DNA from 2 places in the Noviherbaspirillum sedimenti genome. Region 2 is predicted to be linked to the other one. Evidence: predicted binding sites of a transcription regulator. Region 2 holds the regulator's gene; the other holds the start of a gene.
The links. The regulator NrdR, encoded in region 2, represses ribonucleotide reductase genes. The targets are predictions, from matches to a motif close to CACNANATNTNGTG.
Positions count from the first base shown of each region.

Region 1 (4,513 bases), 2.5 Mb from region 2:
GGGTCCATTCGCCTTTTTCCATGACCCGTTTCATGAACATGTCAGGAATCCAGTTGGCGGTGTTCATGTCGTGGGTGCGACGGCGGTCGTCGCCGGTATTCTTGCGCAGGTCGAGAAATTCCTCGATATCCATGTGCCAGGTTTCCAGGTAGGCGCAGACTGCGCCCTTGCGCTTGCCGCCCTGGTTGACCGCCACGGCGGTGTCGTTGACCACTTTCAGGAACGGCACCACGCCTTGCGACTTGCCGTTGGTACCCTTGATATGGGCGCCGAGTGCGCGCACCGGGGTCCAGTCATTGCCCAGACCGCCGGCGAACTTGGCCAGCAGGGCGTTTTCCTTGATTGCTTCGTAGATGCCTTCGAGGTCGTCGGCCACCGTGGTCAGGTAGCAGGAAGACAGCTGCGAGCGCTGGGTGCCGGAATTGAACAGGGTTGGCGTCGAACTCATGAAATCGAACGACGACAGCAGGTTGTAGAACTCGACGGCGCGCGCCTCGCGGTCGCTCTCGTTCAGGGCCAGGCCCATCGCCACGCGCATGTAGAAAGCCTGCGGCATTTCGATACGCACGTCGTTAATGTGCAGGAAATAGCGGTCGTACAGGGTTTGCAGGCCGAGATAGCCGAATTGCAGGTCGCGTTCGGGCTTCAGTGCCTGGGCCAGACGGGCCAGGTCGAACTGGCCCAGCTTGGCGTCGAGCAGATCAGCTTCGATACCCTTCTTGATGAATTTCGGAAAATAGTCAAGGTAGTGAGCCGGGGCATCGGCTTGCGCCACCTCCAGGCCAAACACTTCCTTGCGGATGGTGTGCATCAACAGGCGTGCGGTGGCCTGGCTATACGCCGGATCCTTTTCCATCAACGCGCGCGCCGCCAGGATGGCGGACTTGTGCAATTCCTCGACCGGCACGCCGTCGTACAGGTTCTTGAGGGTTTCGCTCATGATTGCTTCGGCATCGACATGCTTTTCCAGGCCGACACACGCGGCGTCGATCATGGCGCGCACCTTCACCAGATCCAGCGGACGGCGCTGGCCGGCTTCAGTCACATGCAACTGCGGCGACTGCACTACCGGCCTGGCGGCCTGCTGCTGAGCGCGCTCCTCCATGCGCTTGGCGCGGTACAGCACATAGGCGCGCGCCACGTCGTGTTCGCCGGAGCGCATCAGCGCCAGTTCCACCTGGTCCTGCACATCTTCGATGTGGAAGGTGCCACCGGCCGGCTGGCGCCGCACCAGGGCGGCCACCACGCCGGAAGTCAGTTGCTCGACCAGTTCGCGCACGCGCGCCGAAGCCGCACCCTGCCCGCCATTGACCGCCAGGAAGGCCTTGGTCATGGCAATCGCAATCTTCGACGGCTCAAAACCAACCACGGCGCCGTTGCGTCGGAGGATGCGGTAGTCGCCCAGCCCGGACGCTGCGGCGGATACCGCGACGGCCGGGGTGGACGCACCGGCTGCAGGAGATACCGCACCGTGATCGACGGGAGCGTTGACGGAAATTTCTTGAGTTGAATGCACTTGACCTCCTAATACTGTCTTGCCAACAGCCGGATGCTGTTGACGGTTGTTCTGAAAGCCCGCAAGCGCCGGGCTCCCCCCTTAAGATAAATCTGATTTCGCCATATTGCCCGCCTGCTGCAATTCAGGCCGGGCTTGTTTTTGAGAAGTAAATCCCCCTCTGTTCGCCAGGACCAACGCCTGGATGACACCGGGGAAAATTTACTTTCCCAGAAGATTTACCACTACATCTAGTGGTTTTATTTGTGATCAGAACTAATTCTAGTACCTGAGATTGTCGTGCGCAATATATTTTTACAGTCAAAAAAATAATTTTTATGCCGTACAACGGTTGACAATCAGGATCGACTCGCTTCCAAAGGCGGAAAGCGCAAGGGAGCGGAATCGCCGTCGGCTTTTTCACATTGCCGCACGAGGGAGCAATAAGCATCCCAGTCGAAAAAGGGCCCGGGATCGGTCTTGCGCCCGGGAGCGACATGTTCATGCCCCGTCACCGCGCGCAAGGGGTAGCGTTGCCGCAGAGCGGCAGTCAAATCCGCCAGGGTACGATACTGGCGCTCGTCAAAAGGCACGAAATCGCTGCCTTCCAGTTCGATGCCGATCGAGAAATCGTTGCACCTCTCGCGCCCGTCGAACGAGGATACGCCGGCATGCCAGGCGCGCGCATCGGCGGAGACGAACTGTGCCAGACTGCCATCGCGGTGGATCAGAAAGTGGGCAGATACGCGCAAGTCGCGCAACTGGTCGAAATACGGATGAACATCGCAATCGAGGCAATTGCCGAACAAATCGGCAATATAGGACCCGCCGAACTGGCCCGGCGGCAGACTGATATTATGAATCACCAGCAGATCGATGTCTACCGATGCCGGACGCACATCAAAATTGGGAGACGGCCGGTGCTGCGCCGGGTGGCACCAGCCGGCTGCATCAATGGCCAGGGACGAACGCTCAATCGGGTTCATGGATATCCAGCCTCTGCATCCGATAGCGCAACTGGCGAAAACTAATGCCCAGCAATTCCGCAGCTTGCGTGCGGTTAAAACGTGTTTGCCCCAACGCGCGGCAAATAATCTCACGCTCAACCTGGTCCAGGTGGTCCGGCAACGCAACCGGCAGAGCGGGCGTCGCCACCATGGCCGGCGCTGCGGCACTCCAGGTCGGCGGCAACGGTGCTGGCACAATCGCCGGCAAGTCGGGCTCCGGTGCAGCCGCAGGCAGGCCTGCGGGCAGGCTCGCCGACCTCAAGGCCAGGTCGGCAACTTCGATGACATCATGGTTGGCAAAAGCCAGGGCGCGCTCAAGAATATTTTCCAGTTCACGCACATTGCCCGGAAAGGCATAGGCCCGCAAGGCCGCCAGCGCCGCCGGCGTCAGCGTCGTCCGGCGCGCACCTGGCGCAGCCAGCTTCGCCAGTATGGCATCGGCCAGCATGCCGATATCGTCGAGCCGTTCGCGCAGCGGCGGCAAGCGCAATTCGATCACGTTCAGGCGGTAATACAAGTCTTGCCGGAATCGCCCTTTTTCGACGCACTCGGCCAGGTCCTGATGCGTCGCGCTGATCAGGCGCACATCCACCGGCTCTTCGACAGTCGCACCCACCTTGCGCACGCGGCGCTCCTGGATCGCGCGCAACAGCTTGACCTGCATTGCCAGCGGCAAGTCGGCGACCTCATCGAGCAGCAGCGTGCCGCCGTTGGCGGCCTGAAAAAAGCCGTCGCGATCGTCCGCGGCGCCCGTAAACGCCCCCTTGCGGTAGCCAAAAAATTCAGCTTCCATGAGGGATTCCGGTATCGCGCCGCAATTGACCGCGACAAACGGCTTGTCGACGCGCGCGCTTTGCGCATGGATGTCGCGCGCCGCCAATTCCTTGCCGCTACCCGATTCGCCGCTGATGGCGATCGGCGCCATGCTGCGGGCCAGGCGCACGATCTGCGCACGCAAATCGCGCATCAGCGCCGATTCGCCCATCAGCCGCAAGGCCGTGCCGCCGTCCATCGCAGGCGTGGCCTTGTCCGCCGCCACCGGGGCTGCGCTGATGCGCAAGGCGGACTGCACCAGCAGGCGCAACTGGTCGAGCCCGACCGGCTTGCTCAGATAATCGAAGGCACCCGCTTTCAATGCGGTGACCGCGTTGTCGGCGCTACCGAACGCAGTGATGACCGCAATCGGCGTATTCCGGCTGGTGCCCGCCACTTCCCGCACCAGCTCAAGGCCCATGCCATCCGGCAGCCGCATGTCGGTCAACACCAGTGCATACTCCTGCTCGCGCAATAGCGTGCGGGCAGTGGCCAGGCTCTCGGCGCTATCGACATCCAGCCCCATCTTGAGCAAGGTGATCTCGACCAGCTCGCGCAAATCGGCCTCATCGTCAATCACCAATATCCGGGGTACGGTCATATGAAATTCTTGTTATTAATAGTCAATGCGAGTCAATGCGAGTCAATGCGAATTCGCCAGGGCCAGGGTGATGACGAAGCGACCGCCAGCTGATCCGCCCCCGCCGTCGCCGGCGTAATACGCGTAATCGAGCATGGCGCCATTATTCATGCACAATTCCCGCGCTAGGTAAAGTCCCAGCCCGGTGCCCTTGCTCGATGTCGTGTAAAACGGCTCGAACAGGTGCGCCCGGACATCCGGCGTGATCGGCGCGCCGTCATCCTGCACATGCAATTCGAGGCGGCCAGCCGAATCCGGCACTGCATGGATGCGGATGCTGCCACAGCGGCCACTAGCATAACGCAGCGCATTCGACAACAGGTTGAGGATCACTTCGCGCAAATGCAGGGGATCGAACCAGACCTGCAGCGCCGCCATGCTCTCCAGTTGGATCAAATCGGCAGCCAGCCCATGCGTCTCGCGGAATTCGGCCAGGGTTTCCGCGAAAAAATCTGCCAGCGCCAGGGGCGCCGTCTGCGGCTGCGCCTTGCGCGAGAGCTTCAGGATGTCTTCGATCATGCAATTCAGGCGCTTCACATTATCGCCAACGATGGCCAG
Region 1 is NZ_QYUQ01000002.1:4,488,638-4,493,150, reverse strand. Features, by position in the region: gene D3878_RS20860 (ribonucleoside-diphosphate reductase subunit alpha) at 1-1,516, opposite strand, end outside; gene ampD (1,6-anhydro-N-acetylmuramyl-L-alanine amidase AmpD) at 1,855-2,481, opposite strand; gene D3878_RS20850 (sigma-54-dependent transcriptional regulator) at 2,468-3,916, opposite strand; gene D3878_RS20845 (sensor histidine kinase) at 3,959-4,513, opposite strand, start outside.
Region 1: D3878_RS20860 (ribonucleoside-diphosphate reductase subunit alpha) is a predicted target of NrdR. The motif match lies at 1,739-1,752, and genes of this name have one in related genera.

Region 2 (4,513 bases):
TCGCGGGTTGGCGGCCCTCTGTATGTACCATTGTATGACGTGTGAAGCCCTACCCATAAGGGCCATGAGGACTTGACGTCATCCCCACCTTCCTCCGGTTTGTCACCGGCAGTCTCATTAGAGTGCCCTTTCGTAGCAACTAATGACAAGGGTTGCGCTCGTTGCGGGACTTAACCCAACATCTCACGACACGAGCTGACGACAGCCATGCAGCACCTGTGTTACGGCTCTCTTTCGAGCACCCCCGCCTCTCAGCAGGGTTCCGTACATGTCAAGGGTAGGTAAGGTTTTTCGCGTTGCATCGAATTAATCCACATCATCCACCGCTTGTGCGGGTCCCCGTCAATTCCTTTGAGTTTTAATCTTGCGACCGTACTCCCCAGGCGGTCAACTTCACGCGTTAGCTGCGTTACCAAGTCAATTAAGACCCGACAACTAGTTGACATCGTTTAGGGCGTGGACTACCAGGGTATCTAATCCTGTTTGCTCCCCACGCTTTCGTGCATGAGCGTCAGTGTTATCCCAGGGGGCTGCCTTCGCCATCGGTGTTCCTCCACATATCTACGCATTTCACTGCTACACGTGGAATTCTACCCCCCTCTGACACACTCTAGCCGTGCAGTCTCCATCGCAATTCCCAGGTTGAGCCCGGGGATTTCACGACAGACTTACACAACCGCCTGCGCACGCTTTACGCCCAGTAATTCCGATTAACGCTTGCACCCTACGTATTACCGCGGCTGCTGGCACGTAGTTAGCCGGTGCTTATTCTTCAGGTACCGTCATTAGTCCCGGGTATTATCCAGAACCGTTTCTTCCCTGACAAAAGAGCTTTACAACCCGAAGGCCTTCTTCACTCACGCGGCATTGCTGGATCAGGGTTGCCCCCATTGTCCAAAATTCCCCACTGCTGCCTCCCGTAGGAGTCTGGGCCGTGTCTCAGTCCCAGTGTGGCTGGTCGTCCTCTCAGACCAGCTACTGATCGATGCCTTGGTAGGCTTTTACCCTACCAACTAGCTAATCAGATATCGGCCGCTCCAGGAGCATGAGGTTCTTGCGAATCCCCCACTTTCATCCGTAGATCGTATGCGGTATTAGCGCAACTTTCGCTGCGTTATCCCCCACTCCAGGGCACGTTCCGATATATTACTCACCCGTTCGCCACTCGCCGCCAGACCGAAGTCCGCGCTGCCGTTCGACTTGCATGTGTAAGGCATGCCGCCAGCGTTCAATCTGAGCCAGGATCAAACTCTTCAGTTTAATCTCTGTTTTGTGTCCTTGCGGACAGGTTCCGAAGAACCGTCGCTCACTCAAAATACTGACAGGATCAATCCTTGCGGACTGACCTATTTTCTTCTGTGCGAGCACTTGATATTTTAAGCTTGACGCTGGCTACCCAGCGCTGCACTCCATCAAGCGCCCACACTTATCGGCTGTTAATTTTTAAAGAACTTTCTTTTCTGCTTTGCCAGGTGACCGGCAGGCTGCGAAGCGTTTTGTTCGTCAGCAGCAGAGAGGCAAGATTATGATGCGTTTCAAAGTTTTCGTCAACCGCGTTTTTGAAGAATTTTTCAACCCTCTCCAACGCCGCCTCTCCTTCACCCCACCCGGACTTGCCGGACGGAACACCAGACAATCCACCGGCACAGACACGCAGGCCTGAAAAACAAGGAACCGGGCCAAAGCGCCGGATCAATGCAACCGAGGGGATTTGCTGCCAGGGAGGACGTACTGCTTTGACCAACTTCCGCAATCAAACTTCTCTTCCTTCGCCGCTTCAACACTCTTGCGAGTCGTCGGTGGCAACGAAGAAGCAGGATTATGGGGCTTGCAACGGAAACCGTCCACTTCTTTCGGCGACTTTTTTCGTGAAATTTCCCCGGCCAGATTATTGACTTGCCCGGCAAGCTTATTTGCCTGCCGGCTTGCGCTCCTGACCAACCTCGGCGATCGCATCCTGGAATTCGGTTACATCCTCAAAACTCTTGTAAACCGAGGCAAAGCGGATATAGGCAATCTTGTCCATGCGCTTCAGCTCGTGCATCACCAGTTCGCCGATGCGGCCAGACATGACTTCGCGCTCGCCACTGGAGCGCAGCTTTTCTTCGATCCTGTGTATGGCGGCATCAATCGCTTCGGCAGAAACCGGCCGCTTGCGCAGCGCCAGCATGAAACTGGCGCGCAATTTGGTTGGGTCAAATTCGGTGCGACTGCCATTTTTCTTGACGATCACAGGCATCGCCAGCTCGATACGCTCGTAAGTGGTAAAGCGCTTGTCGCAGTGCACGCAGCGACGGCGGCGGCGAATTGAATCACCCTCTTCCGATACCCGCGTATCAAGGACTTGCGTATCTTCGTGCTGACAAAAGGGACATTTCATTGCGAGATTCTTGTTCTAATCATTACACCTCGAGAAACCGGCTTCGATAGCGCCTTCGCCCCAAACGGGTTACGAAGGCGCTTTGACGCAGATTACTTCGCGTAGACCGGGAAGGCGTCAGTCAGTTTCTTGACTTCGGCCTTGACTCGTTCAATGGTCGCGGCATCCTGCGGGTTATCCAGCACATCGGCGATCAAGTGACCAACCTTGGTCGCTTCAGCTTCCGTGAAACCGCGCGTGGTCATGGCCGGGCTACCAAGGCGAATGCCAGACGTCACGAATGGCTTCTGCGGGTCATTCGGGATGCCGTTCTTGTTGCAGGTGATGTGCGCCGCACCCAGAATAGCTTCAGCTTCCTTGCCGGTCAGCCCCTTTGCACGCAGATCGACCAGCATCACGTGGGACTCGGTGCGGCCGGAGACGATACGCAAGCCACGCTCGATCAGCGCCTTGGCGAGTGCATCGGCGTTCTTCACGACTTGCTGCTGGTAAGCCTTGAATTCCGGCGTCAGCGCTTCCTGGAATGCCACCGCCTTGCCGGCAATGACGTGCATCAGCGGGCCGCCCTGGATGCCGGGGAAAATTGCCGAGTTGATGGCTTTTTCGAATTCTGCCTTCATCAGGATCACGCCACCGCGCGGACCGCGCAGGGATTTGTGCGTGGTCGAAGTAACAAAGTCGGCGTACGGCACCGGATTCGGATAGACACCGGCGGCGATCAGGCCGGCGTAGTGCGCCATATCGACCATGAAGTAGGCACCAACTTCCTTGGCGATTTTCGAGAAACGTTCGAAATCGATGCGCAGCGCATAAGCAGATGCGCCGGCGATGATCAGCTTGGGCTTGTGCTCGCGCGCCAGGCGTTCCATGGCTTCGTAATCAATTTCTTCCTTGTCGTTCAGGCCGTATGAAACGACATTGAACCATTTGCCGGACATGTTCAGCGCCATGCCATGGGTCAGGTGGCCGCCTTCGGCCAGCGACATGCCCATGATGGTGTCGCCAGGTTTTAGCATGGCGAAGAATACGCCCTGGTTGGCTTGCGAGCCGGAATTGGGCTGCACGTTGGCGGCTTCAGCGCCGAACAATTGTTTCAGGCGATTGATCGCCAGGGTTTCGACAACATCGACATACTCGCAGCCACCATAGTAGCGCTTGCCGGGATAGCCTTCGGCGTATTTATTGGTCAACTGCGAACCCTGGGCTTCCATCACCGCGGGCGATGTATAGTTCTCCGAAGCGATCAGTTCGATATGGTCTTGCTGGCGGGTGTTTTCCTGCTGGATGGCGGACCAAAGTTCCGGGTCGACCTTGGCAAGGGTGTGGTCTTTTGCGAACATGAGAAATTACTCCAATTGATGAATTCAAAATGCCTGGGCTCAATCGAATGAGGGCCAACAGGAAATGACAGGCAGCCTCAATCGTGCTTTCCATTTGGGCTGCCCAGGCGAACGGCGGAAGAAATCTCACGTTCCCCGGTGGATATCCACCTTGTCACCGGAATGCGTATTCCGGTTTTTCGCCAGTCACGTGAGACGAAATGGTCGTAAATTGTATGATAAGCCCTTGATTTGAGCAAGAATTCTGCGGTTCAGCCGCTGCCGCACCGCCGTCGCCACATGGTGAATTGCGGTATGAATGTTAGGCCAGCAGGGGCAAACGGATGTCGTTGACGGGCTCGGGCAAGCGCCGCAGCATAATTTTGCCTATAATCAACAGTTATTCAAGAGGATATGATGATTGTCTTCATTACAGGTGCCACGTCCGGTTTTGGCGAGGAAATGGCACGCAAGTTTGTACAGCATGGCCACAAGGTGATTGCCACCGGCCGCCGCCGCGACCGGCTCGATGCCCTGGCCGCGGAATTGGGAACGGCGGTTCTGCCGATTGCCATGGATGTCACCAGCAAGGCCTCGATCGTCGAGACGCTGGCTGCCCTGCCTGACGAATGGCGCCCGATCGATGTCCTGATCAACAATGCCGGCCTGGCACTGGGCGTTGAGTCGGCGCATCAAGCCGCGCTGGACGAGTGGGAAACCATGATCGAGACGAACTGCAAGGGTCTCGTCACCATGACGCGCCTGCTGCTGCCAGAGATGGTGGCGCGCAGAAGTGGCACCATCATCAATATCG
Region 2 is NZ_QYUQ01000002.1:1,958,483-1,962,995, forward strand. Features, by position in the region: rRNA gene D3878_RS09160 (16S ribosomal RNA) at 1-1,260, opposite strand, end outside; gene D3878_RS23475 (hypothetical protein) at 1,427-1,753, opposite strand; gene nrdR (transcriptional regulator NrdR) at 1,910-2,380, opposite strand; gene glyA (serine hydroxymethyltransferase) at 2,473-3,720, opposite strand; ZMP/ZTP riboswitch at 3,815-3,920, opposite strand; gene D3878_RS09175 (SDR family NAD(P)-dependent oxidoreductase) at 4,117-4,513, shown strand, end outside.